DNA from 3 places in the Gilliamella sp. B3482 genome. Region 1 is predicted to be linked to each of the others. Evidence: riboswitches for the same ligand, from Rfam matches in the RefSeq annotation. Region 1 holds a riboswitch; each other region holds the start of a gene.
What was found. A riboswitch is a leader RNA that binds a small molecule or an ion and turns the genes downstream of it on or off. The one in region 1 is predicted to bind thiamine pyrophosphate.
Positions count from the first base shown of each region.

Region 2: linked by a shared signal. The riboswitch ahead of tenA (thiaminase II) and the one ahead of thiM (hydroxyethylthiazole kinase) in region 1 are both predicted to bind thiamine pyrophosphate.
Region 3: linked by a shared signal. The riboswitch ahead of thiB (thiamine ABC transporter substrate binding subunit) and the one ahead of thiM (hydroxyethylthiazole kinase) in region 1 are both predicted to bind thiamine pyrophosphate.

Region 1 covers NZ_JAFNNL010000002.1:191,884-203,164, reverse strand. Annotated here, with positions in the region: gene trpS (tryptophan--tRNA ligase) at 1-342, shown strand, start outside; gene trkA (Trk system potassium transporter TrkA) at 457-1,818, shown strand; TPP riboswitch at 1,873-1,974, shown strand; gene thiM (hydroxyethylthiazole kinase) at 2,027-2,812, shown strand; gene thiE (thiamine phosphate synthase) at 2,812-3,453, shown strand; gene thiD (bifunctional hydroxymethylpyrimidine kinase/phosphomethylpyrimidine kinase) at 3,465-4,277, shown strand; gene J3U18_RS04120 (heavy-metal-associated domain-containing protein) at 4,473-4,676, opposite strand; gene J3U18_RS04115 (M20 aminoacylase family protein) at 5,115-6,287, shown strand; gene J3U18_RS04110 (MFS transporter) at 6,303-7,727, shown strand; partial or broken gene J3U18_RS04105 (tRNA uridine-5-carboxymethylaminomethyl(34) synthesis GTPase MnmE) at 7,817-7,996, opposite strand; gene J3U18_RS04100 (DMT family transporter) at 8,272-9,174, opposite strand; gene J3U18_RS04095 (LysR family transcriptional regulator) at 9,323-10,213, shown strand; gene mnmE (tRNA uridine-5-carboxymethylaminomethyl(34) synthesis GTPase MnmE) at 10,396-11,281, opposite strand, start outside.
Region 2 covers NZ_JAFNNL010000006.1:56,188-67,468, forward strand. Annotated here, with positions in the region: gene J3U18_RS09935 (MFS transporter) at 1-41, shown strand, start outside; gene allE ((S)-ureidoglycine aminohydrolase) at 151-930, shown strand; gene J3U18_RS09945 (carbamate kinase) at 951-1,847, shown strand; gene allD (ureidoglycolate dehydrogenase) at 1,871-2,920, shown strand; gene J3U18_RS09955 (hypothetical protein) at 3,130-4,440, opposite strand; gene J3U18_RS09960 (hypothetical protein) at 5,380-5,796, shown strand; gene asnA (aspartate--ammonia ligase) at 6,039-7,031, shown strand; gene tenA (thiaminase II) at 7,078-7,722, opposite strand; TPP riboswitch at 7,774-7,862, opposite strand; gene J3U18_RS09975 (DUF1161 domain-containing protein) at 7,899-8,303, opposite strand; gene J3U18_RS09980 (hypothetical protein) at 8,439-8,672, opposite strand; gene J3U18_RS09985 (SemiSWEET family transporter) at 9,075-9,338, opposite strand; gene J3U18_RS09990 (PLP-dependent aminotransferase family protein) at 9,738-11,141, opposite strand; gene pdxS (pyridoxal 5'-phosphate synthase lyase subunit PdxS) at 11,251-11,281, shown strand, end outside.
Region 3 covers NZ_JAFNNL010000001.1:97,352-108,632, forward strand. Annotated here, with positions in the region: gene thiP (thiamine/thiamine pyrophosphate ABC transporter permease) at 1-1,433, opposite strand, end outside; gene thiB (thiamine ABC transporter substrate binding subunit) at 1,447-2,445, opposite strand; TPP riboswitch at 2,486-2,594, opposite strand; gene argS (arginine--tRNA ligase) at 3,112-4,845, shown strand; gene J3U18_RS00550 (hypothetical protein) at 5,256-6,542, opposite strand; gene J3U18_RS00555 (hypothetical protein) at 7,269-8,564, opposite strand; gene J3U18_RS00560 (amidohydrolase family protein) at 9,872-10,888, shown strand; gene rluB (23S rRNA pseudouridine(2605) synthase RluB) at 11,192-11,281, opposite strand, start outside.

The sequences.
Region 1 (11,281 bases):
AAGATTAAACGTGCAATGACCGATTCAGACGAACCACCTGTTGTACGTTATGATTCAAAAAACAAAGCCGGTGTTTCAAATTTGTTAGATATTTTGACAGGTATTACAGGTAAGCCAATTGCTGAACTTGAAAAAGAGTTTGAAGGCAAAATGTATGGTCATCTAAAAACCGAGGTGGCGAATCAAGTTATCGAGATGTTAACCGGTTTACAAGCAAAATATCATCAATATCGAGATGATGAAAATTATCTTCTTTCAATTATGCAAGAAGGAGCCCAAAAAGCTCGCGCTAAAGCAGAGCCTACGTTGAAGAAGGTTTATGACGCAATCGGTTTTGTATAATCTAAAATAAGATTGCGATTATTACTAAACAATATCAAACGGCTTTAATTGATATGAGCTCTATTGTTCTAATAATGAGTTAGCTTGAGGCCTTCTGATTATAATAGGTTTATTATGAAAATTATCATTCTTGGTGCAGGCCAAACTGGTAGTGCACTTGCTGAATATCTAGTAACTGAAAAGCAGAACGATGTGACTGTCGTTGATGAAGATCATGATAAATTGCAATCTTTGCAAGAGCGTTTTGATTTACAAGTCATTTGCGGTAAATCATCTTACCCACAAGTATTAGAGAGTGCTGGCGCGGAATCAGCCGATATGTTAGTTGCCGTTACTAATTCTGATGAAGTAAATATGATGGCTTGTCAGATTGGGCATGTGATGTTTAATATTCCACAAAAAGTTGCTAGAATCCGTGCTCCTGAATATAACGATGAAAGATACCCATTCTTCAATAAAGATTGTATCAACATCGATCATATTATTGCTCCTGAAAACTTAATTACAAATCATATTAGCCAATTAGTTCAATATCCTGGTGCTTTACAGTTTGCTTCGTTTTATGATAATCGTGTCTGTTTGGTTGCTGTAACCGCTTATTACGGTGGTGCGTTAGTGGGGAGCGAACTATCCGAACTTAAAGAGCATTTACCACATGTCGAAGCACGTGTTGTTGCTATTTATCGTCAAAATCGTTTTATTCGCCCAATAGGTTCGACTTTAATTGAAGCTGGAGACATGGTTTATTTTATTACCCCTCCCCTCAATATTAAAGCAGTAACCAGTGAACTACAAAGGCTAGAAAAACCTTATAAACGTATTATTATTAGCGGTGGTGGTGGCGTTGCCATTGCTTTAGCTAAACGTTTAGAGAATGATTATCAAGTTAAGTTGATTGAACGTAATGCAGAAAAAGCTGAATTAATAGCTGAGCAGTTAGTTAATACCACCGTGTTACATGGTGAATCATCAGACCAAGAATTATTATCGCAAGAGCAAGTCGAGTTAACCGATCTGTTTGTGGCGGTCACTAGCGATGATGAAGCCAATATTATGTCATCTATGCTAGCAAAAAGAATGGGGGCAAAAAAAGTCATCGTTCTTATCCAGCGACAAGCCTACTTAGAATTGATTAACGATAGTGTTATTGATATCGCGATTTCACCACAACATGCCACTATTTCAGAACTACTAAGCCATGTTAGGCAAACGGGGGTAGTTAAAGTTGTCTCATTACGCCAAGGTGAATCGGAAATTGTCGAAGTAGTTGCTCGTGGTGAAGCGGAAAATTCAAAATTAGTCGGTAAAAATATTAACAGTTTAAAATTACCTTCAGGTGCTACGATTGGTGCCGTGGTTCGTGGTGAAGATGTAATTATAGTAAATACGGATTTAATGATTGAAGATGGCGATCATTTAATAATTTTCTTACCGGATAGACGAGCCATTAGTGATATAGAAAGATTATTACAATAACTTGTTTAATTTTTAAACTCAGTTCATAATAGATTCAATTTTATCCAAATTTGTTATTTAGACTCGGGGTGTTTTTTGTTAGAGCAAAAAACTGAGAATTTACCCGTTGAACCTGATCTGGATCATGCCAGCGTAGGGAAGTCTCTGTCTTAATTACCGCTTTTGACACATTCTTCCCTTAATATTATTTATTAGATAAGGAAAGAATATGTCGGTCATTAAATTATTTTCAAATCAGGATGCCATTCCTTTTATTGGGCAAGTTCATCAGAAGCGACCTTTAATCCATTGTATTACCAATGATGTGGTACAAAATTACACTGCTAACGTTCTTTTGGCGATTGGGGCTTCACCAGCGATGGTGGTAGCTGAGCAAGAAGTTGAGAACTTTGTTGCCATTGCAAATGGTTTGTTAATTAATATTGGCACGATCAATAGTCATAGCGCTAAAAGCATGTTACTAGCCGCCGCAAAAGCTAATCAAACTCCTTGGGTATTAGATCCTGTCGCAGTTGGAGCAGCATTGAAATATCGTACTGAAATTGCTAAGCAATTATTAACATTTAAACCGACAGTTATTCGAGGAAATGCTTCAGAAATTCTAGCATTAAGTGGTCAACAATCATCATCAAAAGGGCCTGATGGACTGGATTCTACTGATTCTGCATTAAATGCGGCAATGCTATTAGCCAAGAAATATCAAACCATTGTTGCAATAACAGGTGAGACCGATTATGTCACAGATGGTGAGCAGGTTTATAGCATTGTTGGGGGTGATATCGCGCTAACACAAGTAACTGGTACTGGTTGTTCATTATCTGCGATTGTGGCAGCATTGATTGCAAGTTCTGAAGATCATTTAAAGGCTACTGCTTCAGCCTGCTTTATGATGAAAAAAGCGGGTGAACTCGCTAATAAACAGCAAGGGCTAGGTACTTTTGCTATGTCAATTATTGACCAACTTTCTCTTTTCACCACAAATAAGGATTTTTGATGAAGAAGCAACTTGATTTAACACTCTATTTAGTACTTGATCCAGTACTTTGTGATGGCATAAATGGTATGGTTAATACCACTAAGTTTGCAGTTGAAAATGGTGTTACTGCCGTTCAATTACGTTCAGAACAAGAATATTCAGGTAGAAATTGGTATAAAGCCGCCCAAGCTTTAAAAGAAGTATTAATCGACACTCAAGTTCCACTATTGATTAATGATCATATTGATATAGCTTTAGCTGTCGATGCCGATGGTGTTCATGTTGGACAAAGCGATCTACCTGTCGAAGTTGCACGACGATTAATTGGAGAAGATAAATGGATAGGGCTTTCAGTCTCTAATTATTCGCAACTTGAGCGCGTTCCTTGGCAACTAGTCGATTATCTAGGTATTGGCCCTATCTATCCAACCCCCACCAAAAAAGATGCAGCAGAAGCAATAGGCATCGCCCAATTGACTGAACTTGTTAAAGCAAAACAATGCCCTACCGTTGCGATCGGTGGTATCGGTGTAAACAATTTAACTGAAGTGATTCAAACTGGCATTGAAGGTATTGCCGTTGTATCCGCAATTTGCGGGCAAGGAGATATTGCTAAGGCCACATCTGATTTGATTAGAAAAATAAGACAAGCAAGGTAGGAAATTAAACCATGACAACAGTTTCATTAACTATAGCTGGTAGCGATCCTAGTGGCGGTGCAGGTATTCAGGCCGATTTAAAAGCCTTTTCAGCGCTTGGCGCTTATGGGATGTCAGTCATTACTGCTTTAACCGCACAAAGTACACAAGGTGTTAATAGCATATACCCAGTGCCACCCGAATTTGTTGAGGCTCAATTTAACACACTTTATCAAGATATCCATATTGATAGCGTTAAAATCGGTATGCTGATGAATAAAGAGATTGTAACCACGGTTAATCATCTATTAAGCAATAATCCTATTGCCAATATTGTTCTTGATACGGTAATGATAGCCAAAGGGGGGCATCCTTTATTGAGAAATGATGCCATTACCGCTATTCGAGAATTGCTATTACCATTAGCCACCATCATCACCCCTAACCTTCCAGAAGCAGCAGCATTACTTGATTGTCATGAGGCACAAAACGAAGATGAAATGCAACAACAGGGTTATGAGCTACTCAAATTAGGCTGTCAGGCAGTATTAATGAAAGGAGGGCATTTGCCAAGTCAAGAAAGTCCGGATTATTTAATCACGCCAACAAAGATCATCAGAATGGCATCACCACGTATCCAAACTAAAAACACTCATGGTACAGGTTGCACATTATCGGCAGCTATTTCAGCATTACTACCAAAATATGAGTTAGAAGAAGCCGTTAAACAAGCAAAAAAATACCTACAAGGTGCCATTGAAAATGCAGATAATTTGAAAATTGGTAAAGGAATTGGACCTACTCACCATTTTTATCAATGGTGGGACACCGCAGGAAAAAGTTAGCAAGTTAAATGTGATATTTCGGCAAACGCTAATTTCAATAGCTATATACTTCATCGACAATCCGTGCCAATGAAGTATATGAAAACTTTTTTAGTGCATTATCTAGTAAAATAGAGGCTATTGGATATTTGTATTATCTAGTATTTAAGCGATTGTCTTAATCGTTTAAAATGAGAAATTGTAAATAGTATTGCCTTAATACGAAATACCCACAAACTCAAACCCCGCTTGATTAACGGCTTGAATTGCAGCTTCTTGTGAGATAGTACCACCTTCTATATCAACCTCATGCTTCGCTAAATCAACGGTCACTTTAGCTTTAGGATCAATATCATTAATTGCTTTAGTAATGGTTTTAACACAATGTTGACAACTCATATTATCGACGACTAATTTCATCATTATCCCCTTTTGTTATCTAATAATTCATCTAGTTATGTTGCAACGTTGGAACATCTATAATTAAAATAAATTTGCCTGCCATATAAAGTATAGTGATTATATTACGCCAATAAGCCTACAAAAAAAACACCTCAGAATAATGAAAATTTATAAGATTGATATCTGTTATTAATAAATCGTAATGATTGAGCGTTTCTGCTCCTTTATACTCAAATAAACCATCGTGCCAAGAAAAATAAGAAAGGTTATCCTTCAAGAATAAAAATTGAATAACAGAAATAATCGACTTATACAAAATTAGATTGTATATTTATTCATCTATGTGGTTTTGATAATAAAGTTAGTTTTTGTTTTTAAATATAATTTTAACTTAGATGTATAGTTCCATTTTTATTTTTTCTCATAAACGATATTCAGGTTAATTAGGAGCCTAAAATGCAGCATATTATGGAAACGATTAGAAAAACAGAACAAGAATTTGTTGATATTCGACATCAGATTCATAAACATCCTGAGTTAGGTTTTGAAGAGAAAAAAACCAGTGATTTAGTTGCAAATAAGCTATCTGAATGGGGCTATGAGGTTCATCGTGGTCTAGCAAAAACTGGCGTCGTTGGTGTTTTGAAAAATGGCGCTAGTAATAAGAAAATAGGTATTAGAGCTGACATGGATGCATTACCTATTATTGAAGCTTCGGGTAAACCTTGGAGCAGTATTAGCCATGGTAAATTCCACGGTTGTGGTCATGATGGGCATACCACTATTTTGCTATGTGCAGCTAAATATCTTGCCGAAACACGCAACTTTGATGGGACTTTACATGTCATTTTTCAACCAGCTGAAGAGTTGTTATATGGTGGGAAAGTGATGGTCGATGAGGGTTTATTTAAACAATTTCCTTGTGATGTGATTTTCGGTATTCACAATATGCCCGGATTTAAGGAAGGCCATTTTTATTTTAAAAGCGGTGCTCTTATGGCTTCATCCGATACGATTCATATCACCATCAAAGGGAAAGGTGCTCATGGAGCCATGCCTGAGCGAGGAATTGATGCGACGCTTGTTGCTTGTTATATTGGCATTGCTTTACAAAGTATTGTTTCCCGCAATGTTTCACCCTTTGAGAAAGCTGTTATCACGATTGGTTGTATTCAATCTGGCGAAGCCCCCAATGTGGTCAATAGCGACGCATTGATGAAGCTAACCGTCAGAGCATTAGATAATAATACCCGGACTTTATTGCTCAAGCGTATTACCGAAATTGCCACTTCGCAGGCGGAAAGTTTTGGCGCCTCAGTTAAAATCGAACATATCAATGGTAGCCCTGTTTTACATAATGGTGCTAATGCAACAAAATTTGCATTAGAAGTTGCTCAGAAATTAGTCGGTAAAGATCGTGTTCATGATAATTGCCATCCTTTTATGGGCAGTGAAGATTTTGCTTTTATGTTAGAGAGCAATCCAAATGGTTGTTACATGATTATCGGCAATGGAGACGAACCAGGATTTTGTAGTGTTCATAATCCTGGTTATGATTTTAATGATAAATGTATTGTTCCTGCTGCGTCATATTGGGTTGCATTAACTGAAACATATTTAAGTAAATAAGGATAAATCGCTTCTATGTCTGGTTTAAATATGTCAACTTCAAAGAATTCTAGCACCAAGCAAGTTAAAAGTTATAACCGGTTAACATTAGGTATTGTATTAGGAGTTATTACTTTTTGGCTGTTTGCTCAATCAATAGTCAATGTTGGACCGGCTGTTCAGCATACTGTTGGTATCACTCCAGCCTCTTTTAATTTAGCAGTAAGTTTGACTGCACTTTTCTCTGGCTGCTTTATTGTGGTTGCTGGTGGTTTAGCTGATCGCTTTGGACGAGTTCGTTTTACTTACTTTGGTTTTATTTTAAGTATTATTGGTTGTCTTTGTTTGATTTTCGCCCAAGGAGAAATATTATTTACCTTTGGACGCATTATTCAAGGCTTATCTGCAGCCTGTATTATGCCATCGACTTTAGCATTAGTGAAAACCTATTATCAAGGCAAAGATCGTCAGCGTGCATTGAGTTTTTGGTCGATTGGATCTTGGGGCGGCTCGGGCACTTGTGTGCTTGCTGGCGGTGCAATAGCGACTTATTTAGGTTGGCAATGGATCTTTATAATCTCTATTATCTGTGCTGTATTAGGTATGCTTTTGTTGAAAGGAACTCCTGAAACCAAAATTGAAGATCCTTCGAGTCTGCCAAAATTTGATTATGTAGGGCTATTTGTTTTTGTTATTACGTTAGTTTCATTAAATCTTGTGATAACCAAAGGTTCTACTTTTGGATGGACTAGTCTAACAACATTATCATTGGCTACCGTTTGTTTTGTTTTTATGATTTTATTTTTTGTTATTGAAAAAAGTAAAGCGAGTGGCGCTTTCATTGATTTTGCATTATTTAAAAATATCCCTTACCGTGGTGCTACCTTATCCAACTTTATGCTAAATGCTGTTGCAGGCACGTTAATTGTGGCCAGCACTTATACCCAACAGGGGCGAGGGTTTACCTCTTTCCAAAATGGATTATTAACTATTGGTTATTTAGTTTCGGTTTTATGTATGATTCGTGTTGGTGAAAAAATCTTACAAAAGGTAGGTGCGAAAAAACCAATGTTAATGGGACCGTTAATTACTGGTTCCGGAATTGCATTGATGACGCTGACATTTTTACCAGATATGCTTTATATCATTTCAGTATTAGGTGGCTACATTTTATTTGGTCTTGGTTTAGGTTTTTATGCGACACCTTCGATCGACACAGCAATTTCTAGCGCCCCTGAAGATAAAGTTGGTATTGCATCAGGAATATATAAAATGGCAAGTTCATTAGGTGGTGCTTTTGGTGTCGCCATTTCAGCATCAATTTATGCTGCAGTTATTGCCAGTGGTCAAAGTATAGCAACTGGCGCAGCAATTGGATTATGGATTAATGTCGGATTTTGTCTGTTATGTTTTATTTCAATTTTATTTTTAGTTCCAAATAATGCCGGCAAAAATAAATAGCTTAAGTTAATTTTTAATTCTTAAAACACTTCATAGGGATATGACTTTTTATTTATATCCCTATATTTCTAACCAACATTATGTTCAGCTTATTTACCAATGCAAAATGAACTGAATATGCGCCCTAGTAGATCATTGGAGGTAAATTCGCCAGTGATTTCACTCAATGACTCTTGCGCAAGCCGAAGTTCTTCTGCTAATAGTTCGCCAGCATGAAATGTTGTGAGCTGGTATTTACCATTATTTAAATGCTCTGCTGCTTTTTCAAGTGTTTATAAATGTCAGTGATAAGCCAAAAGTCTCATCCCGTGCTACTCATAAAACACATTACCTGTTTGATATAATCACATATTTAGGTTAATAGCTGATCCTTTTCGTACTAATTGAATGAGGGAATAGCCATAACGAGTACTAATCTACTTAACCGTCATTGCACAAAACATTAAATGACATTTTACTCAAAAAATCTTTAAACAAAAAAACTCTCGAACTTATGGTTAATTATGTCAAATAATGATTATTGAATTGTGATATTAGGACTTTTTTAACGATTAATTTTTAATATTTGATAAGATCCTGTCGCATATATCACTCCACTTATAACTAAAAGGGCTCCAGCTAACTGTAATAAATTGGGTATTGTACCGGTTATAAAAGCGAGTAATAAAGTAAAAACAGGTACGAAATTGAAAAACAATGAAGTATTAGCTGCACCTAGTTCTTTTATCCCAACATTCCAAAATAAATATGCTAATACTGAACCAACAAGTCCCATATAAATAAGAATAATTTGATTGTATGTTGAAATTTCTTCGATCTCTTTTATTAAGTCACTTTGATAAAAAGAAAATACAACTATTCCTATAGTACCAAATAACATCGTAAAAGCTGTTGTTTGTAATGGTGTCGAATCGGATATAAATCTACGACATCCAACAGTGTAGGTTGCCCAAGCCAGATTTCCCAATAAAATAATCAAATCACCACGAGTAAAATGTAATTTAAGTATATTATTTATATCACCATGGCTTATCACTAAAATTACACCAATCAAGCTGATCAACATCCCTACAGTTTGTGGCAATGAAACACGGTGTTTTTCTGTAATTGATGATATTAATATGGTTGTCACTGGTGATGTAGCCATAATAAGTGCACCATTTAAAGCGGATGTAGTTTGTAACCCGATAAAAAAGGCTAAATTGAAGCCTGTAATGCCACATAATCCAAGTAAAATTAATGGTTTCCAATTTAATTTAAATGCATTGATGTTGCCTTTATCTTTAATGATCATAAAAACAAAAATAGCTAATGTTGCAATAATAAAACGTTCAGAAGCTGCTGTAAGTGGCGATACGGAAGAGACAACTATTGAACCTGCATTAAAATTAGTTCCCCAAAAAAAGGTTGATAGTGTAACAAGTAAAATTGTAATTTTTTTTTTCATTTTAATCTCTATTTTATTCATAAAAAGGCATCTGATGATATCAAGTTAGTCCTCGTTGCTTAAGGTAGGTCAATAACTGATAGATTTTGATTTTATGAACAATCCATTTATAATACAATAAACAAAAAAAGAAGGTTAAATTTCAAAAATGAAATTATCATTAGATGATTTGGTCATTTTCATTAATGTAATTAAAGAAGGTAGTATTGTTAAGGCATCGCATAAACTTTGTATGCCTTCACCAACTATAAGCAGACGTCTAACTCAATTAGAAGAAGCTATTGGCGGTCTTTTGATGCATAGAAGCAGTAGGAAGATCACCCTAACGACATTAGGACAAATGTATATTGCTAAATTTACTACCTTAGTTGAGGAGTTTGTTGAAACAGCTGAAGATTTGTATGATTTTAACCAAAAGTTATCCGGAACAATAAGAATAACTGCACCATTAAGCCTAACACATCAATGGTTTGGAAACTGTGTGTTTTCATTTTTGAAAACATACCCTGATATAAAAATAGATTTAATGGCTACGAATCAGATAGTTAATTTAGCTGATATGAATATAGATATTGCTATACGCGTGGGAGATTTGACCGATAGTGATTGGATAGCAAAACGAATACTATTGTCGAAAAATATATTGTGTTCATCCAAAGATTATTTAGAACAAATACCTATATGTACACATCCCATTGATTTACTCGACAAAAATTTAATTAATATAAGCCATAACCTAAGCTGGTCACTTACTAATACCACAAATAAAGAATATTATGAGGTACAAGAAAATCCTTATTTAATTATGGATGATACTGAACTAATAATTGATGCAACCAAAGCAGGAATGGGGATATGTTTTGTTCCATCTCAGTTTGTTCAAAAAAGTTTAGTTAATGGAGAGTTAGTGCAAGTGTTACCTAATTGGATCGGTAGCATTCGACCTATCTCTTTAATATTCAAGGATAGAAATTATATGCCAAACAGAGTGAAAGTTTTTAAACAATACATTGAAAATTATGTAAATTTAATGCTTTAGAATCCATACCTAAACGATTATCTCTCGTATTTACTGAGTATATTTTTTATCTTTTTTTGAATAACACTGAATTATTCCAGACATTACAGTAGTTCAACTCTTCTATGTCTTTATGTTCAAAAACCAAAACAACTGAGTTCTGGTTTTTGACAAGTATTAGCTCGTTAACTGTAAAACTTGAATTATTTACCAATACAAAATGAACTGAATATTCTTCCTAATAAGTCATCAGATGTAAATTGACCAGTGATTTCACTCAGAGATTCTTGAGCTAATCTGAGTTCTTCCGCTAATAATTCGCCAGCATGAAATGTTGTGAGCTGGTATTTACCATTATTTAAATGCTCTGCAGCTTTTTCAAGTGCTTGTAAGTGTCGTCGACGAGCTAAAAAGCCCCCTTCTGTACTACTAGTAAAGCCCATTACCTGTTTAAGATGATCACGTAATAAGGTAATACCCTCTCCTGTTCGTGCTGATAGTTGGATAAGGCAATAACCATTTTGCTCACTATAGCCTAATGGTTCACCAGTTAAGTCTGCTTTGTTTCGAATAACGGTTACTGGCATATTTTTAGGTAAGCGTTCAATAAATTCTGGCCAAAGTTTTTCTGGATTGGCCTCATTGGTTGTTGTGCTATCAACCATAAATAACACCCGATCCGCTTGGTCAATTTCTTGCCATGCCCGTTCAATCCCGATTCGTTCTACTTCATCGCTGGCTTCACGTAGTCCGGCAGTGTCAATGATATGCAAAGGCATACCATCGATATGAATATGTTCACGCAAAACGTCACGTGTTGTCCCTGCTATGTCAGTAACAATAGCCGCATCACGACCGGCTAATGCGTTAAGTAAACTTGATTTACCCGCATTAGGTCGACCGGCAATGACAACTTTCATGCCTTCCCGCAGTAATGAACCTTGTTTGGCTTCATGACGAACTTCATTTAATCGTTGAATAACTTGGTCAAGCTTTGCTTCTATTTTTCCGTCAGATAAAAAGTCTATTTCTTCTTCAGGAAAATCAATAGCTGCTTCTGTAAAAATACGCAAATGAATAAGCGATTCC
Region 2 (11,281 bases), on a different contig from region 1:
TATTCTTTTTAATTAATTTGCGTAAACACATAACCAACTGATTCACGCAAAAGCATCGACTATTTATCGATATTTGATAAATAGTCGAAAAAAGTAGTACTCACGGCAAACCTTGCCTAAATCTAAAGCATATGTTCCAAGGAGATCATTATGGGATATATCAATAACAACATCGGCTACCCAAAAGACCTATTAGCGTCCCGCGCGATAATCAAACGTCATAATTTTGCCTTAATACCGCCTGATGGCTTAGTTAAAAATATCATTCCCGGCTTTGAAAATTGTGACATCACTATCTTAGCCACACCTAAACTAGGGGCATCCTTTGTCGATTACCTTGTCACCATGCACCAAGGTGGTCAAAACTTACAAGGATTTGGGGATGATGATATTGAAGTATTTGCCTATGTGATAGAAGGTGACGTCAACGCAAAAGCCAATGACCAATCACACCGTTTACAAACTGGTGGCTACATCTACTGCCCCGCTGGGGTTAAACTCTATTTACAAAATATGACCGCTTCATCACGCTTATTCCTGTACAAACGTCGCTACAACCCTATTTCTGGTTATCAAACACGTGTGATTGCTAATCATATTCAACAACTAGAACGCATGAATTATGAAAATATGGATAACGTATTTATTCAAGACCTTCTCCCCAAAGAACTCGGTTTTGATATGAACTTCCATATTCTTACCTTCCTACCGGGTGCAAGTCATGGCTATATCGAAACCCATGTACAAGAACACGGCGCCTACTTACTTAGTGGTGAAGGTATGTACCTACTTGACAACCAGTGGATACCGGTTAAAAAAGACGACTACATCTTCATGGGAGCCTATGCGCTACAAGCGTGTTACGCTGTTGGCCAACAACCACTGAGTTATATCTACTCAAAAGATTGTCATCGGGATGTGGACATCTAAACAAAAATAAAGGACACCGTATGGAACTAATAGTTATTGCATTAGGTGGTAATGCGATTTCAAAACGAAATGAATTACTCTCTATTGACAACCAATACCAAAACATCAACAGCACGACCCAATTTATTGCCAAATTAGCCAATAAATATCGACTTGTTATTGTTCACGGCAATGGACCACAAGTTGGATTACTTGCTCTACAAAATGCCAGCTACCCAAGCGTACCCGCCTACCCGCTCGATGTCCTTGTTGCTCAAACACAAGGCATGTTAGGGTATATGATACAGCGAAGCTTACAGCAATATGTCAACCAAGTTACCTGCGTATTAACACAAGTCGAAGTAGACAGCAACGACCCATCATTCAAAGATCCAACCAAATTTATAGGTCCGGTATATCAACCTGAAGAACAACTAAAACTACAAGCCCAATATGGTTGGCAATTTAAACAAGATGGCAAATACCTAAGACGCGTTGTTGCATCCCCAAAACCGAAAAAAATTATCGAACTTAATACCATCAAAGAGCTAATTAACCAAGATACCATCGTCATCTGCAATGGTGGGGGCGGAATTCCCGTAATAAAAGATAAATCGGGTTATAAAGGTATCGAGGCGGTTATCGACAAAGATCATAGCGCCGCCCAACTGGCAATCGAACTAAAGGCGGACCACTTAATGATATTAACCGATACTGACGCCGTATATGAAAACTGGGGCACACCTGAGCAAACCGCTCTAGGCAAAGTTGATACCAAACGAATACAACCAATGGCAATCGATGATGGTGCTATGGGACCAAAAATCAAATCCGTTATTGAATTTGTCGAACAAACTGGCAATACCGCCTATATAGGCAACTTAACAGATATCGAAGCGCTATTAGCACAAACAAAAGGTACTATCATCACCAAATAGCGACTATAGATAGGAGTGATAAAATGAGACTAGACAGACAAACACTACACAACTTAATTGCCAAAAAACTACATAAAGCTGGATTAACTCAAGAGCACGCCGATATTGCTGCCGATACGCTTGCATTTGCCGATGCACGAGGCATCCACTCGCATGGCGCCGTACGCGTTGAATATTATGCTGAACGCATTGCAAAAGGAGGCATGACTCACTCCCCCAATGTCACCTATAAAGAAACCGGTCCATCATCAGCAATATTAGATTTTGATAACGGATGCGGATTAGTTGCCGCTAAAGTTGGTATGGACAAAGCCATAGAAATGGCGAAAAAAAATGGCGTTGCCGTAGTCGGAATTCGTCGAATGTCACATAGTGGCTCACTTTGTTACTTTACCGAAATGGCAGCTAAACAAAACTTAGTCGCCATATCCATGTGCCAATCTGACCCAATGGCGGTTCCATATGGTGGCGCGGAAGAATTTTTTGGAACCAACCCAATCGCATTTGCAGCACCAACGAACGACGAAAGGATTGTCTCATTTGACATGGCAACCACTGTCCAAGCTTGGGGAAAAGTCTTATACGCCAGATCAAAAGGCGCCTCCATTCCCCCAACATGGGCGGTTGATGAACATGGTGAACCAACAACCGATCCCCACAAAGTAAACGCCCTACTACCAATAGCCGATGCCAAGGGTTATGGACTAATGATGATGGTCGATGTACTTTCAGGCATATTACTTGGCTTACCATTTGGTAAAAACGTTTCCTCAATGTATGCGGATCTATCCCAAGGGCGCAACCTTGGTCATCTGCATATTGTGATCAACCCACAATACTTTGTTGGACTCGAAATCTTTAAACAAACCATGTCAGCTATGCTTGACCAACTAAAACAAACCAAACCAGCCAAAGGCAATAGTGAAATCTTCTTTCCAGGCGAAAGAAGCAAAAAACGTGAAGCCGATTACTTAAAAAATGGCATAGAGATAGTAGATGATATCTATAATTATTTAATTAGTGATGATATTCATTACAATCGTTATGATCATAAAAATAAATTTGCCGAATAATATCAAGGTTTCAAAAACCCCGCTCCTCAACTTTTTTTAAACATCTTAAAAAATCCGCCTCAAATGAGGCGGATGGCTTATCGCTTTAAACGACAATATTGTCTTCTATCACTCGATAGACGTTGACTCTTAGTTTACTTTTAATGACTTGATACTATTTTTTATTACTCCCACCCCAGACCTAAGGATTAAGAACGAAAAAATAAAAACTAAGGATAGGAGCAAAGCCCGTAGCTGACGCTGCCGTTGTTATACCAAAGCACGTTACCGTTGTGTGAGGGCACGACAAACTGGTAACGACGAGAACCCCATTCCTCAAAAGACCAGTCTCTAGTCCAGTACCTACCGAGTATGAAGCCAGTGCCTGAGTAATCACGCATATTGCCCCACTCCGTGAAAAAGCCTGAACCTATATGACGCATATAATGATTACCCGGCGAGGAAGGGGTGGCGCCTCTATTATGATTTGAATTTGTTAAATCCTCTACGAGAGGCACTCGATAACCAATACTATTACACCAAGATAAGGTTTGAGGATAATAGTCAGACCGAGAACCACGGTGGACGAACCACCGCTTCAAAGTAAAACCATATTTAACAACAGGAGTACCATTATTATCACGACCGACCAACTCGAAGGTCTGAGGCAAAGATGGAGTAGAAATACGACCAGCGTAAGGACCAGTTAAAGTAACGCGTACGCTTGTAGCAGTAGGATTAGACAATGTAACGGTGATACCACCCTGAGAAACAGAGGACCAAGACAATGGCTGACTACTACCACTAATGAGTAAATCAAAGTACAGTCCATTAGCACCAGTTGTAGGAAAGTTTTGACCGTAAGATGATGGGTCTGTTTTTTGAGTGAGAAAGCCCTTAGCTGGGTCCCACATCCAAGACGGACCAGCAAAATTATAAGATTGGTTATTCCTATCATCACCACGCTTACCTAATTTTAAGTTAGGCCGAGCAAAACAAACCGCTCCACCATTAGGATTGACGTAATAAGTCTCACTACGGGCACTGAAAGTACTAAGATTAGGAAATCCGTAACGAGTAGATAATGTACCGTTAGAACTAGATAACGTAACCTTATAAGGTGCCTTACAAATCTCTGGCACTGTACTACGTGATACAGATTGACCTCTTTTATCGACGATAGATAAACTTAAACGACCAGTAGCAGTAACACCAGAATCTCCATCATCATCCCCCCAATAATTATTAGGAGGACCGATAAGTGTACTTAAATCGACTGAATTTGTATTAGTAGGAACGAACATACGAATATCAGCAAAACTCTGACCCGCAACCGGCAAGACGATTGGAGTTGTAGATGATAAATTAGTAGAAGGCGTGTAATTAGTTCCGTCAGATAGTGTAATCCCAAGCAGACCATTAGCATCAACCGCACGAGTACTACCACCGTCGAAAGTCAGATAAGGCGGAGTACCCTGTATCTGATTTGCAGTTGTCTGTGAAGTTAATGCGTGACCCGAAAAAGGAAGGAAAAAGACCACGGAAAAAACAATCTGCCGGGATAATTGGGAAAAGGATCGAAAACAGGATCTGAAAGAGGATCCGGAAAACGACCGGAAAAAAGATCGAGAAGAGGATCGCGGAAGCGATCGCGCGAAAATTCGCAGAATTTCACTTAATTGCGTGGAAAAATAATATTCAGTAAAAAATTTAAACTGAGTGTTGGACTTAGACGAATTTAAAAGATAGGTTTGGCAGGTTGGCTGTTGGCTGTTGGCTGTTGAAAATTATAATGCATTTTAGACTATCCTGTCAAGTAATTTTTTGATTAATTTAAAATTTTATACGTTTCTGTCAAATTTTAGCCTATTAGCTAAAACCGTGTAAAAAGTATAGTGATTGGAAAAACACGATGCAACACTTTTTTTCACTCATTTGCGTTAACTTTTGTAAATTGGATCTAAAAATGATCTAAGTTACAATTGGTTATCTATTGTTTTGATTAAGTATATCATCATTACAAATCTTTATAATTAGAGCGATTGATCCTGAAAATTTTATTTTAGGGCTTAAAACAAGAATTTTGATCATTTAATAATTTTTAAGTGAAATTTAAAACCCCAAAAACCCCGCTCCTCAACTTTTTTTGCGATAGAAACCTCAAAAATAAACCCGCGGGTAATTCAAACGTCGCTAAGCCGCTTAATCGCTTATTACGATTTTTTCGACTATTTAATTTTTAAATACATATCCTCTCCCTTTACGAAAGGATTTTATGCAATAACTTATCTGATCATATTTCATCCATTCGTAAGTCTGAATTTTTTCTATATGATAGTTATGATCTCTTACTACATTTCTATTTTAATTAGTTTTTAATAGTTTTATAATCAATCCCCTCAACTTCTTACAATCTTCGATTTTTTAATAAAAACAATGTTTTAATTAAGAGTAAATTTTCAACGCTAGGGAGTATTAACATGATGAATGATGGGTTAAAGCTAGAAAAAATAAAAGCCTTATTTGAAAAACTTGAATTACCCGATTTTAATAGCTCATCAATAATTTATGGTTCTATCCACCCAAAACTTTGGAGATTTGCACTTTTTCAGGGCGCAGCCGCTTTTGATATTAAACACTACCTTATTTATTTTAATTCCGATGAAATTATTTTAATTGGCTTAACTCTCGGTGCAGATTTAACGAATGATGTTATTCGAATACCAATGACGTCAATTTCAAATTTCAAGTTCAAAAAAGGCTGGATTACCAGTAAATTTGAATTTACTATGGCTGGAAACAAAAGATATCCATTTATAGTACCTAATTTTGTGTTCATCGCAAAATGGCAAAAGCCAAATTTAACCCATATTGTTTCCACCTATTTTAATCAATAATTAACTCAATTATCTTTTACCTATATGATGAAACATAATTACCTAATATATTGTATTATTGGGTAGTTTAATTTAATTTTTTACGTTTAATGTGTGATGCAGTCCTTGCCCACATCGGGAATCTGTGAATTTAATTATAGTGCTTAGCGTTTTATAAAAAGTCCGAATATGTTCTAACTTGCATATTTCTGTTTTCTAGTTTAATTTATCGTCACTAACCCATTCACTTTTTGAGATGAGACATGACGATATCATTTAAAGAGCAGCAACAACGGATCAATTTTGTTAAACAATTTTTTGCTGAGCAATTAGCTAATAATTTATCACTAATTGAAGTTCAAGCCCCACTTTTGAGTCAAATTGGTGATGGTGTTCAGGATAATTTATCTGGGACTGAGAAGGCGGTTCAAGTTAATATTAATAGTATTCCTGATGCACAATTTGAAGTGGTTCATTCACTCGCTAAATGGAAACGTAAGATCTTGAGCCAACATAATTTTCCAGTTGGTGAAGGTATTTATACCAATATGAAAGCACTTCGCCCTGATGAAGATAAGCTCTCCCCTATTCACTCTGTTTATGTCGATCAATGGGATTGGGAAAAAGTGATTCGTCCTGAAGATCGCAATCTTGCTTATTTAAAACAGACGGTAGAGAAGATTTATAGTGCTATTAAGGCTACAGAAAAAGTGGTTTCAGAAAAATATCATCTTTCTTGTTTTTTACCAGAGTCGATCACTTTTATGGATAGTGAACAGTTATTAAAACGTTATCCTAATTTATCACCAAAAGAGCGCGAAAATGCGATTACTAAGGAGTTAGGCGCAGTATTTTTAATCGGTATTGGTGGTGATTTGTCAAATAAAGAAAAACACGATGTGCGCGCCCCTGATTATGATGATTGGAGTAGCGATAATGAGATGGGTTCTAAAGGATTAAATGGTGATATTTTAGTTTGGAATCCAGTTTTAAATAGTGGTTTTGAAATTTCGTCAATGGGTATTCGCGTCGATCCTGAGACGTTAAAGCGTCAATTAAAATTAACCAATAATGAAGATCGTCTGCAATATGCTTGGCATAAGGCATTAGCTAATGGTGATTTTTTACAGACAATTGGTGGAGGGATTGGACAATCTCGACTAACTATGTTGCTTTTACAACAACATCATATTGGGCAAGTCCAAGCAAGTGTTTGGGATGATGTAACCAAGCAAAACTATCAACAACTTTTATAATTCATGCTCAGCATGTTTTATCTAAACTGGTAAAACATGCTGTTTACTAGTCACTTTTATCCAATGCCATTTGCCAAAAATTTATTTCCAATTGCGTCGCTTGCTTAAATATTTGGCTTAATTGTTTAAATCGGTTTTCACTGATATTAAGTAATTGTCCTTCTATCCAAGCAATTTCTTTCTGTACTGCTTGTTGAAACTCCTTACTAGCATACATCTCAATCCAAGAGCGATATGGGTTGTTTTCGTTCCAACCTTGAATCCAATTGGCAATCATGCCATAACCAATTAAACAGGGTGCCATTGCTATGTGTATATCTAATATATCGCCGTGTAATCCTATATCAAGCACATAACGTGTATAATCGCTATTGGCTTTGGCTTCCTTTAATGTGCTTAGTTCATATTCAGATATGTGCCATTTTTGGCAATATTCAATATGCAGATCGAGTTCAACTTCAACAATGGTTTTTAAGCTATCTAATGATTGCCGAATTTGAGCAATGTCGTGACTTTTATATACTGCAAGTCCCCAAGCTCGGGAAAAGTTGATTAAAAAAAGATAATCTTGTTTCAGGTAGTATTGAAAGCAGGTTAAGTCTAATGTGCCTTTTCCTAATTGTTGAACAAAATCATGTTGAATATAGTGTTTCCACTCGCTTGATTCAATCAGTGAGTTAAATGATGGCATAATGACTCCTTTTTGACAAATTCGCTATAAGGAGTTAAACAGATTTCTATAATAGACGTGTTTTAAACTCCCTTCGTCGGTATTAACCGAATCAGGTTCAACGGGTATAATCTCAGCCTATAGCACCCCGGTTAAACAAATTATAAAATTTATAAAATGGTTACTTAAATTTTCGTTTATTCTGCTTTTTGTTCAGTTTCCTGAGATTCTGTAGAAGTCGGCTCTGGAGTTTGAACTTTTTCTACTGGTGCCGAAGCTGGCGTTTGAACTGGAGCGTTACTAGGGCTGTAGCACTCGACGGGTTGTGGTGTGATTTCAACAGGTGTTTCAGGCTCATCTTTAACTGATTTTGATGATGGTGCACGAATATAAACAATGCTTTGTTTACCTCGATCACATGATCCAACGATTTTACCTTCAATATTTTGTTCATCTTGAGGAACAAGTTTTAATTGGAAGCTATTTTCATTAACACCGTTATTTTTAATTTTTTCGGCGATATTTGCACTAATTTCGTCACAATTGGACGCAGATGCAATAACTGGGAGACCTAATAATAACACTACTGCTAACTTTTTCATGATCTTTCCTTAAGATTATCGAGTAACTGATGCATTATAAAACGATTGTTTAAACTGTCCATATCGTTTTGAATAACGCTGCAAATAAATTTTATCAATAGATTTGAAAAAGCTAGCTTAGTATAGATTTTTTAGTTAATTCTGCTCTTGGTGTTGGTTTTCAAGTAATTTTAATTTATCTAGAACCCATGAGCGAATATCGGATAATTCGGCTTCAGATAATTGATTTACAAAGTCTCTTTTTGCGTGGAGTTGTTTGCGATCTTCTTCAGTCAAAACCACACCTTTTAAATTTAATAATACCTCTTTACGGTACATTGAGTAGATAAAATCTTTTATCAAATCATCGGAAAGATTAATATCAGCCATGGTGATTTCCTTATTTTATAAAACTCATTTGTTAATCATCAAATTTAGTTAATCTTTGTATAAATAACATTCTGATAGATTTTGAAGATGAATCCAGCCTAAAAAATAAGCTGACTTTTACTATAGTTTAATCACTATTAGATAACAATAGTAAATCGATAAATTAGATTAATCGATTAAATTATTCACTTTATTATTTGATAAGTATTTAACAAACCTGTTGATAACTCCATAACAATATAATAATTAATAAGTTATATGCAAGGTTAATTTTTAATCTTCTCTGATTTCTCAATTTTTGAGTAACAATTATCTAGCCTATTTCACAAAAATTGTGATTATAAAAAAATACAGCATATATTATGCTGTATAAAGAAAATATAAGGGAGTTAAAACAAGAATTTATAAAGCAGTAATAAACGCGGTTAAACCAAATAATACCCCTGGAAAATTAGCTATTGCAATTGGCCAATCCTTTTTTTGTCGTAATAAGCCATAACAGACCCATAATGAGCAGTTAATTGCTGCCGCTAAAGGTTGAGTTGGATTAGCTTTAAATCCATGAAGATTGTCGATAATTTGTGGGATATACGATACGTACATTCCTAATGATGCAAGTGTTGCGATAACACCCAAATAGTGAAAAGCTTTTGGAGAAAGATTCAAAATCAGCCTACCTGCTTATATATGAAAGGAGCAAATAATCTAACATATATAGCAAGTGAGTTAAATATTGGTGTACCGTGGTTTCAGATAATATTTTGTAAATAAAATGATAAGATTTTTTATGTGAATCTGTTTTAAGTAATCGGATATGGTTTTTAATAATAAATGTTATTGCTACGAATGCCTTATATCAAACGCAAATTGTTATATCATATAATGTAGCTAATAAGGCATAAAAACCGCGATTTTTTGATAGTTTTGTAATTATTTAGCTGAGATTCAATCCAATAATGAGATTTGAAGTTTACCGATTAACTCTGCCTTGTTTGTCTAGGCAGTTATGATCTATTTATTAACGCCAAATACCTGTTAGAACAATCAATAAAAACTTAGTTCGCTTTATCTCATCAAATCTTTTGCAAAATGACCATAACTTAAACGTATAGCGCCAACTCGATCCCCAAAGTCAGTGCCTTGTGACACTATTATATGCTTTGCTAGTAATTGATTTAAAATAGCCAACTCCTGCGCCTGACTGCTAACGGGCAAATGGGCATATAGATGAAAACCGCCTGTGGGTATCTGGTAATTGATGTCACCTTTAAAATAGTCATCAAGCCAATCTATTAGTTGGTTAGCCTTCTGTTTTAATTGCTGGCGTAACCATTCTTGATGGGATTGGTAGTGATGAGTCAAATATTCTTCAGCTAAAAGTTGCGGTAATATACTTAATCCTGAGTCAATGTGATGCCTTATATTGGCTAGTTTTTCGATAATTTCTTTCGGTGCAATCATCCAACCAATACGTATGTTGCGACCAATATATTTGGATAATGATCCTAAATAGATAACTTGATTACTGATATCATATTTTTTTATCGGGTCGATATGACTCTTTTGATCAAAAGCTAACCCACTATAAGCATCATCCTCAACAATACCAATACACTGCTTTCGACAAAATGCCAATATCTGTTTTTTTCGATGATTACTCATTACACATCCCGTTGGATTTTGAAATATTGGATTTAGAAATAGCCATTTAATTTGCCGTTCTAAACTTACTTTTTGTAAACTCTCTAAGGTTATCCCTTCGGCATCACACTCAATACCATATAACCGCAAGCCTGCTGCTTGAAATAGTGGTAATGAATAGAAATATGAAGGTGATTCAATGCCTATTGCATCGCCAGGTTTTAATAATCCTTGAGTAATTAAAAAGAGGGATTGCTGCGTTCCTGAGGTTATTAAAATTTGATCGGTATCAACCATCATGCCAAATTGGTTCAACATATAATTGGCGATCTGGACTTTGAGTGTAGGTAGACCCAATTGCAATGTGTCGCTTTGCTTTTCATAAGCAACCATTTCATGAGAGGTGATATTGGGTAACATTAATTTGGGCATCATATGAGTTGGTAAATCGCCATTAGCCAAATCACAGATGTTCGCCATTTGCTGACGAGTCTGAAATACTTTTTGTTGATATACGCTTTTGCGATTTTGATAGAAATGGGCTGGTAGTCGCCAGTTAATGGTGGAGTAAGCTTGAAGCCCCCATTTTTGATCATTAATAAAGGTTCCACTACCCTGCTTACGAACCAATATATTTCTTTCAGTTAAGATATCTAGCGCATGGACAATAGTTGAGCGGTTAACGTGCAGATTTTTAGCTAACTCTCGCTCTGATGGTAATCTCTCACCCGCTATTAATACCCCTTGTTCAATGTAGTTTTCAATCAACTGGACCACTTTTTTAAATAGTGCTCCGTCAAAAGCCGCTAATTTTTGTTTATTCCACATCGTCTATCAGTTTTTTGATTTATGCATAATTGGATGGGTTGATTATAGTCCAATTGGCTGTTTATTGAAGCAATTTTATTTTGAATAATAGTTTATTTAATTAGGAGTAATCATGAAAACAGGTACACAAACAGTAAAAC
Region 3 (11,281 bases), on a different contig from region 1:
CCGCCAAACAGAGCTATTACCCCAAAATCGCCCAATGACAATATGGCAGCAAGGGCAAAACTCATCAGCATAAGACTTTTTAACCCCTTGAAATCGACCAAATAAAAATGCGTTAAACCATTGATATTAAGGGTTTGGGTTAATTGCCAATAGCGTGCCGTAATATCATACATCGGCGTAGCTAAATTTTTAAGGATGAAAGGTAACGCCATTAACCCATTACAAACCATAATTAATAAGCAGATAAAAACAGTGTTATGACTAAAACCGAATAACAATAAAAACAATCCCGATGCTAATACCATGTTTGGTATAGCTAATATCAAGGAGGCAACCATCATAAGCCGATTACTTAATTGACGTTGTTGGTTAATCAATAGTCGGCAATTGGTCCATAGCAAAAGTAACCCAAGTAACATCGCTATCATAGCCGAACCTATAGCAATAAGGATTGAATAGAGTAAGGCTTGTTGCAACATCGATGTGAGTAATGAGATTTGGAAAAAATAGAAACCTTGAAAAAGTATAGTAATCATCGGGGACAATATAAATAATCCCCCTATTACGATAATTATCATACTAATCATTTTTAACCAATTGGTTATCGGTAATTGATAGTTGGAGTGACTAAATTTAACACTCAGCTTTCTATCATTTCTATTTATTTTCTGCATCAAGCTGATAAAAACAATACAGCAAACCAACTGCACGCAAGATAGTAATGCGGCTTGTAGTAGATCAAAGTCTCGCACCGCTTGATAAATAGCCACTTCCAGCGTGGTGTATTTTGGACCACCACCCAATGCAAGCACTATGGCAAAACTCGAAAAACAGAGCATAAAAATAAGTGCTGCCATAGGCAATATTTGTCTACGAAGTAACGGCCATTCAAGTAATTTAAAATAGGTAAATGTTGAAAAATTAAGTTGTGCCGCTAACTGTCTTTGTTCTATAGCAACACTGTTTAATGTTTTGTAAAAGAGCACACAAGCATAAGGAAAATTCAAAAAAACATGAGCCAACAAAATACCTTGCAAGCCATAAATGGGAAATGAAAATGGGATATGCAGTACTTGGCAAATGTAAGCCAGTAAACCTTGTTGCCCATATACCGACAACAACCCTGTCACAACCACTAAAGCGGGTAAAATAAAGGTAATTGGCATTATTTTTATCAGTAACTTTTTACCTTTAAAATCAATAAAAGAGAGCGCCTTAGCCATTAATATTGCTGATGCCAGCGAAAGTATTGTCGATAACAAAGCTTGATAAAAAGTGATCCAAACAATATGAAGCACATAACTATCAAGATAAATCGTCAAATTTCCTGACTCTAAGGCAAATCGCCAAATAGCAATAAGTGCCGAGCTTAAAATAATGAGTATTAAGCTCGCTGCACTCATTCCGGGTAATAACGATTTAAATTTCAACATTGGCGATACGGATCTATTTACTAATTGCCGATTGCCATTCTCGAATCCAAGCTTTTTGATGTTTTTCAATCTCTGCTGGCTCAAATTCTAACGATTTATTGACCGAATTAATTTGCGCAAAGGCATTAGGTAGATCCGTTTTGATAATCGGATACATCACATTTTTCTCAGCAAATTGGTGTTGGACTTCAGGTGTCAGCAAATAACGTAAAAATTGGCGCGCTAGGTCAATTTCTTGACTGTATTTAATAATTCCGGCTACTTCAACTTGACGATAGTGCCCTTCATCAAAAATAGCTGCTTCGTAGTGATGCTCGTTTTCATTAATGATATGTGCCACTGGCGATGTACTGTAACTAAGTACAAAATCCGCTTCGCCTTTTAAAAACATACCATAAGCTTCGCTCCAACCTTTGGTGACCGTCACCGTATTTTTAGCGATTTGTTGCCACGCTTCTGCTGCTTTATCTCCATAAACTTTTTTTACCCAAAATAGTAAACCAAGTCCTGGTGTACTGGTTCTTGGATCTTGGTAGATGATTTTCCAACCGGCTTTATTTTCAACCAGTTCATGTAAAGAATGAGGTGGATTTTTGACTTTGTTATTATTGTAGATAAAAGCAAAATAACCAAAATCATAAGGCATAAAACTATCATCCCACCAATTGGTGTTGAGATTGTCGGGTTTAGCGATTTGATGAGGAATAAGAATATTCGCTTGTTTGGCTTGCTCTAATAGGTTGTTATCTAACCCTAAAATAACATCCGCATTCGTTTTATCGCCTTCAAGGCGAATACGATTTAAAACTGACACACCATCACCTAATGTCACAACCTCAAGTTGGCAATTGCACTGGGCTTCAAACCCTTTTTTGATTGCCTCGCCGGGTCCCCATTGTGACATAAATGAATTATAGCTATAAACCGTCAAAGTGGGCAGTTCTGCATTGACTAATGGGCTAAAAAGTGAAAATAGAAAAATAACAGGTAGTAAAAAGTTTTTACGAAACATTTTGCCTCCAAAGAAATAGGTAAAAGACAAAAGGTTTGAGCAGATATAATAACTCAAATCCCTCCGCTGGCATTATCCAGTTCAGGTTCGACGAGTTATGTCAGTCAATCTGACACTCTCAGCCCACTAGGGCACCCCGTTGAGAACGGTATTAGTTTAGAGGCTGAAGGTATAATTGTAAATAGTTACCCTCAACGGTTGCCTGCAAACTTATCTACGATTTTGGAAGAGAATAACTGCCCTTGATCAATCTGATAGCTTGATAAAATTCTCGCTTAGCCCCATTTTTAATCGGAAAATCGATTTCTCGCTCATGTAAGGGGTGAGTGAGTTTTGCATATTCATCCAAAAGGATATTTTCACCATAATTATCATACTATTTTGTCAATTGTGAATCTGATTTCTTGTAGATGGCCTTGAGCAAACATCAAAGTTGAAAAGAGCAAAAGGATATTGATAATCAGGTAGTTAAATAAATTTCGGCACCTGTTTTCTCTTTATTTTTTTATCTATTTTATAATTAAGTTAATAAATTACATCTAAATAAAAAAATTTTCATTTATAAAAGAATCAGCTATTTACTTGTCCTTAACTAATCCCACAGTGACAATTTATCAATTTATCAGTATTATATTGGGCATTTTATTTTAATCGATTAGGTTCAGTGTGAATATTCAACAACTATTAACACAACGTGTTTCTCAAGCAATGATTATGGCGGGTGCTGATAAAAACTGCGACGCTTTAATCAAGCAATCAGCTAAAGCCCAATTTGGTGACTACCAAGCAAATGGTATCATGTCTACCGCTAAAAAATTGGGAATGCCGCCACGAGCATTAGCTGAAAAAGTTTTACAACATCTTGATATTGATGATATTGCCGATAAAATCGAGATCGCCGGTCCTGGTTTTATTAATATTTTTTTAAAAGATAGTTGGATTGCTGAACAAAACGAAGTCGCGCTAAATAGTGATAAACTGAATATTACTTTACCAGCCAAACCACAAACTATTGTGGTTGATTACTCTGCACCAAACGTAGCAAAAGAGATGCACGTCGGCCATTTACGCTCAACTATTATTGGTGATGCTAGTGTCCGAGTATTAAGCTTTCTTGGTCATAATGTTATCCGTGCCAACCATGTTGGTGATTGGGGAACCCAATTTGGGATGTTAATCGCCTATCTTGAAAAAATGGAAAACGAACATGCCAATGACATGGAACTTTCAGATTTAGAATCGTTCTATCGTGCAGCTAAAAAACATTATGACGAAGACGAAGCCTTTGCCGAAAAAGCCCGTAATTATGTCGTAAAACTTCAAGGTGGTGACCAATATTGCCGTGAAATGTGGCGAAAACTGGTGGATATCACCATGACACAAAACATTGCCACATATAAACGCCTTAATGTCACCTTATCGGTTGAAGATACAATGGGCGAAAGCATCTATAACAGTATGCTACCAGGCATTGTTGCCGATCTAAAACAGAAAAAATTAGCGGTTGAAAGTGACGGTGCCATCGTCGTATTTCTAGATGAATATAAAAATAAAGAAGGCGAACCAATGGGCGTTATTATCCAAAAACGTGATGGTGGCTATCTTTATGCAACAACCGACATTGCCTGTGTAAAATATCGTTACGAAACACTCCATGCTGAACGTATTTTATATTATACCGATTCACGTCAACACCAACATCTAGAACAAGTTTGGGATATCGTGCATAAAGCAAAATATGTACCAGAATCCTTAAAACTTGAACACCACATGTTTGGTATGATGTTAGGTAAAGACGGCAAGCCGTTTAAGACTCGCTCAGGTGATACCGTAAAATTAAATGACCTGCTTGACGAAGCAACAGAGCGTGCAGAAGCACTCATTAAAAGTAAAAATCCCGATCTTTCTCCAACAGAACTTGCCAAAGTGATTGATGCAGTAGCGATTGGCGCAGTGAAATATGCCGACCTATCCAAAAATCGTACCACCGATTATGTTTTTGATTGGGATAACATGTTGTCATTTGAAGGCAATACTGCACCATATCTACAATATGCCTATACACGCGTACTGTCGGTGTTTAGAAAATCAAATATCAACGAAGATAGCTTAACTGGTAATATCAATTTAGGCACGGATAAAGAGCGAACATTAGCAATTCGATTAATTCAATTTGACGAAACCGTTTCAACCGTTGCTGCAGAAGGCACACCGCATGTGCTATGCGCCTATTTGTATGATATCGCCACCCTATTTTCTAGCTTCTATGAGCACTGCCCAATTTTGGCAGCCGAAAATGAAGACTTGAAACATAGCCGTCTAAAACTGGCATCTTTAACAGCAAAAACCCTTAAAACCGGTTTAGATATGCTTGGTATTAAAACGGTTGAAAAAATGTAACAAAACCAGCCACCGATATTGTTCAATATCGGTGGTATATCGCCACTTAAAAACATCTTAAAAATTTCAGCGTTTAAAATTGAGGGGAGTTTTATAAAACGAAATTTATCCCCAAAAAATCCTCAACTTTTTGATATAAAATCACAACTAAACGCCACAGCTTAAAGCTGGATTATTCATATAAAACAATATTAAAAAGTAGGATTTAGAACCCCAAAAACCCCGCTCCTCAACTTTTTTTGAGATAAAAAAATGCAAAAATAAACCCGCCGAGGCGGGTAATTCAAACGTCGCTAAGCCACAAACTCGCTTTTTATGGCTAAACGACGTTGACTCTTAGCTTACTTTTAATGACTCAACACTATTTTTTATGCCCCCCGCCCTAAGGATTAAGGACGAAGAAATAAAAACTAAGGATAGGCACAAAGTCCGTCGCTGCCTAAGAGGCTCTGCCTCACCACATTACCACGCTGCGTACCCACGATAACCTGGTCACGACCAATGGAGTCACTAGTCCAGAAAAAAAGTTCGAAGGCGGTGCCAACGGTATTATAACCCCACTCAGTGAAAAAACCCGAACCTATATGACGCATAAAACTATTACCAAATGAGGAAGGAGTGGCACTAGGTACAACTAAATCTTTACGAACTGCATTGGTTAAATCCTTTACGCGAGGCATTCGATAACCGATACCATTACACCAAGATAAGGCAGGAGAATAATTGCCATTCCAAGAAACACGGTGGACGAACCACTGCTTCAAAGTAAAACCATATTTAACAACTGGATTACCTTGACCATCACGACCGACCAACTCGAAAGTCTGAGGCAAAGAAGGTTTGGAAATACGACTAGGATTGTCTGAATTAATCTGGAATCTAGTAGCGGAAGGACCAGTTAAAGTAACACGAACGCTTGTAGCTGTAGAATTAGTCATTTTAACTGTGATACCACCCTGAGATATTGGAGGCCAAGACAACGCCTGACTACTGCCACTAATAAGTAAATCAAAATACAATCCATTAGCACCAGTAGTAGGAAAGTTTTGACCGTAAGAGGATGGCTCATTTGACTGAGTGAGAAAACCCTTAGTAGGGTCCCATATCAAAGCTGGGCCAGCATAACCACCTGAATTAGGTCTGGCAAAACAAACCATCGGTGTAACGTTAGGGTTGATGTAATAAGTTACACTACTTGCACTGAAATCACTACGATTGGGAACGCCATAACGTGTAGATAATGTGCCGTTAGTACTTGATAAGGTAAACTTATAAGGTGCCTTACAAATTGTTGGCACTGTACTACGTGATACAGATTGACCATATTTATCGACGATAGATAAACTTAAAGAACCTGTAGCAGTAATGCCAGAATCACCATCTTCATCCCCCCAATAGTTATAAGGCGGACCGATAAGAGAACTTAAAGCGACTGAATTAGTATTAGTAGGGACCAACATACGAATATCAGCAAAACTCTGACCTGCAACCGGTAAGACGATTGGGGTTATAGATGAAGAATTGGTAGAAGGCGTATAATGTTGACCATCAGATAGTGTAATACCAAGCAGATCGTTAGTATTAACAATACGAGTACGACCACCGTCGAAAGTCAAATACGGCGCACTACCCTGTATCGCATTCCTAGTTGTCTGTGAAGTTAATGCGTGCCCCGAAAAAGGAATAAAAAGAGCCACAAAAAAAACAATCTGCCGGGATAATTGAGAAAAGGATCGAAAAAAGGATCGCGCGAAAATTCGCTGAATTTCACTTGATTCAGTAGAAAAATAAACGTCAGTGGAAAATTTAAGATGGGAGCTGAACTTAGACGAATTTAAATTATAGGTTGGCCAAGTTGCCTGTTGCCTGTTGAAAATTATAGAACATATGCGACAATCCTGTCAAGTATATTTATGATTTATTTAATATTTTTTTATTTATTGTTTTAGCTATCCCGCTAAAATTATGTAAAAAGTATAGTGACTGAAAAAACACGGTGCAATACTTTTTTTACTTTAGATCGTTAACTTTCGTAAAGATTTTTATGAAAAACCATGATCAGAAAATGACTACCTATTGTTTTAATTGTAAATATAGCATTTACAAAACTTTAGTAATTATAATTATTGATCCTGAAAAATTTTATCTTAGCATTTAGAATTAATGATGTTGATCATTAAATAATTTTTAAGTGAAATTTAAAACCCCAAAAACCCCGCTCCTCAACTTTTTTTGCGATAAAATACCTAAAAAATAAACCCGCCTAGGCGGGTAATTGAAGCGTCGCTAAGCCACAAAATCGCTTTTTATGGCTAAATGACGTTGACTCGTAGCTTACTTTTAATCACCTAATACTATTTTTTATCAATCCCACCCCCGCCCTAAGGATTATGGATTATGGATTAAGGACGAAGAAATAAGAACTAAGGATAAGCACAAAGCCCCGGGTGGGGATAAGGATAGGAGTACCCATTCACATGACCGGAGTTTGTTTGCACGACAAAATTGGTATCCTGGGCATTACCATAGACATAGGGGTCACTAGTCCAGTGCCAATGGCTGATGAAGCCAACGCGATAGTAAGACATAACGCCCCACTCCGAGAAAAAGCCAGAACCTATATGACGCATAAACTCATTTCCTGGTGAGGAAGGGGTGGCACTAGGTACGACTACACCAGGATAAGTATGAACAGCGTTGGTTAAATCCTTTACGCGAGGCATTCGATAACCAATACTATTACACCAAGATAAAGTATTAGGATAAGTATCAGCCTTATCACCACGGTGAACAAACCACTGCTTCAAAGTAAAACCATATTTAACGACAGGATTACCTTGACGGTCACGACCAACCAACTCGAAGGTCTGAGGCAAAGATGGAGTGGGAACACGACCAGGATTGTCTGAATTATGCTGGGATGTGGTAGCGTAAGGACCAGTTAAAGTAACACGAACGCGTGTAGCAGTAGGATTAGACATTGTGACTGTGATACCACCCTGAGAAACAGGAGACGAAGACCAAGACAATGGCTGAAGACTACCTCTAATATTTAATTCAAAGTACAGTCCATTAGCGCCAGTTGTAGGAAAGTTTAAACCGTAATGTGATGGGTCAGTTGACTGAGGGATAAAACCACCTCTAGGGTTCCACATCGAAGAAGGACCATCTATACCACTATTCGAAGCAGGTCTTACAAAACAAAGCACCGGCGTAGTCTTAGGAATTACGTGATAATACGCATTACGAGCACTGAAATCAATACGATTAGGAACACCATAACGTGTGGATAATGTACCGTTAGTACTGGATAATATAATAACATAAGGAGAATTACAAGCCATTAACACGGAATTACGTGATATAGCTTGATTAAATCTATCTAAGATAGATAAACTTAACGAACCAGTAGCATTAATGTCATTATCACCATCATCATCCCCCCAATAATTATAAGGTGGACCGATAAGTGTACTTAAATCGACTGAATTAGCACTATTAGGAACCAACATACCAATATCAGCAAAACTCTGCCCCTCAACGGGCAAGACGATAGGTCTTGAATCAGATGAAGTATTCGTAGAAGGCGTATAATGTGTACCATCAGATAGTGTAATCCCAAGCAGACCGTTAGCATCAACAACACGAGTACGACCGCCGTCGAAAGTCAAATACGGCGCACTACCCTGTATCGCATTCCTAGTTGTCTGTGAAGTCAATGCGTGACCCGAAAAAGGAAGGAAAAAGACCACGAAAAAAACAATCTGCCGGGATAATTTAGAAAAAGATCGAAAACAGGATCCGAAAAAGGATCGCGAAAAGGATCTGAAAATGGATCCGGAAAACGATCGAAAAGAGGATCGCGGAAGCGATCGCGCGAAAATTCGCAGAATTTCACTTGACTGCGCAGAAAAATAAACGTCAGTAAAAAATTTAAGATGGGAGCTGAACTTAGACGAATTTAAATTATAGGTTGGCCAAGTTGCCTGTTGCCTGTTGCCTGTTGAAAATTATAGAACATGTACGACAATCCTGTCAAGTAGTTTTTTGATTTATTTGAAATTTTACACTTCTAAGCTACGTTTTAGCCTCGTAACTAAACCGCGTAAAAAGTATAGTGATTGGAAAAACACGTTGCAACACTTTTTTCGCTCATTTGCGTTAACTTTAGTAAATAAGATCTAAATAGGATCAAAATGATATTTGGTTAATTGCTGTTTTAATTGAAGATGTTGCAATTACAAATCTTTAAAAATGTGATTATTGATCCTGAAAATTTTATCTTTGAGTTTAAAATCAATGACGTTGATCATTAAATAATTTTGAAATGGAATTTAGAAGATCAAAAATCCCACTCCTCAACTTTTTTATTAAAAAGATTATCCGTTTTCAACGCTTTTAAGCTGTCTTTAGATATTATTTATTGGGATTAAGAATATTGTGTAGAAGGCGTTCACTGGGTTTAATGATTGTCCAATATTGTTGAGATTTTCTAAAAGTCTGACTAATTTTTCTGAATCTCACCTTGATTAGTAAAAATTGGTGTTAAATTTGGTGTGTTGAGTTTGGAATTAACCCTTTTATTGTTTTGTGCTGATAAATTATTAAATTTGCAGTCAATACAATATTGTGACGGTATAGACTCCTCAATTATTTTTACATTGATGATGTTAATCTCATTTTTTCGACTCTCGTTAATTATTATTAAATAATCAGTTAGCTAAGTTTGGGTTAGTTGTTTAGAAACTATAGACTATTTTATGATGATTTGGTTGGGTTAAAATCTCAAAAATAATACTTTAACCATTTCATTTGTTTAAATATTTTTTAATTTAAAGTGCTTGATCTTATCATTCAAATGATTAGAATCCTCTGCAATTTATTCAAGATTAAAGTTAACTATTTATGACAAATTGTAATTTTGCAGTCCTAAACAATAATGAATGTAAAGTAGTTTGATCCTCCTTTTTGGGGGATTTTTTTTGTCCAATTAATTTTAAAAGTAACTCAATTGTAGAGGCCCATTATGACCGATAGTAAAACCCTGTTATCAACGAGTCGAGATCAAAGTTTAAAAGCATATTTGATGAATAAAATTAAGCAAAATGGTGGTTGGGTTAATTCACATATGCACGCAGACCGTGCTTTTACCATTACGGTTGATAGTTTTGATGTCTATCAAAAACAGACGTTGATTGAGAAATGGGATACGCTGGATAAAGTAAAAGCCGCTATGAGTGAAGATGATTATTATCGCCATTTTAGCATGGCTGTTGAGCGGATGATTGAGCAAGGTGTGTCAGCAATGGGGTCGTTTGTTGATATTGATCCGATTGCTGAGGAACGGGCGATTCGAGGTGCTCTGCGTGCGCGTGAGACGTATAAAAAAGATATTACCATTAAATTAGTGAACCAAACGCTTAAGGGGGTTATTGATAAAGAGGCGCGTTATTGGTTTGATAAAGGGGCTGATTTAGTGGATATTATCGGCGGCTTGCCTCGTCGTGATGAGCGTGATCATGGTGAAGGTATGGGGCTTGTCCATTTAGATGTGTTGATGCAAACAGGTAAATCATTAGGCAAAATGGTACATGTACATGTTGATCAATTTAATTCATCGGAAGAGATCGAGACTGAGCAACTTACCGATAAAACCATTGAGCATGGTATGCATGGTAAGGTGGTCGCTATTCATAGTATTTCGATTACTGCGCATAGTTTGGAATATCGCCAAAAACTTTATAAAAAAATGAAAGAGGCAAAGATGATGGTGATTGCCTGTCCATTTGCTTGGATTGATAGCCCTCGTCGTGAAGAACATGGCCCTACTCGTAATTCTTTAACGCCTGTCGATGAACTGGCTGCTGCGGGTATTCCTGTTGCAATCGGTACAGATAATGTGAGTGATTATATGTTACCTTTTTCAACCGGTAATATGTGGGAAGAGCTTAAATTACTTGTGACGGGTTGTCGTTATACTGATTTAGATAATGTGGTGAATGTTGCAACCAAAAATGGGCGAATGGTTTTAGGGCTTGAATAATTGCCTAGAAATCTGATTTTAAATTTTTATAAAATCTCATTTTTTGTGGGATTTTTTTGTTTATAGACGATAGTTTTCATTTCTCTTTATTTTTTTATTTTTAGCTTACTTACGTATCGTCTTTTCACTATTTAATCTGCTTTAATTAAAGTTGAAGAAATTTGAAGATTGATTACGCCTATCATTGTTTTAGTTCATGGGGCTATTGATAAAATGGGATCATCTTGATGAAAGAAGTTAAGATTGGTTGGCGGGTTGATTTTTAACCCTTAAATAATATTTTATTTAAGGGTTAATCGCACTTTAAATGCGAGTTTTGTTTACGCGTTTATTCGTTCTTGGATTGAGTTTTACCCGTTTTGGAATGCGCTTTTCTGAGGTTGTTTTGCTGGT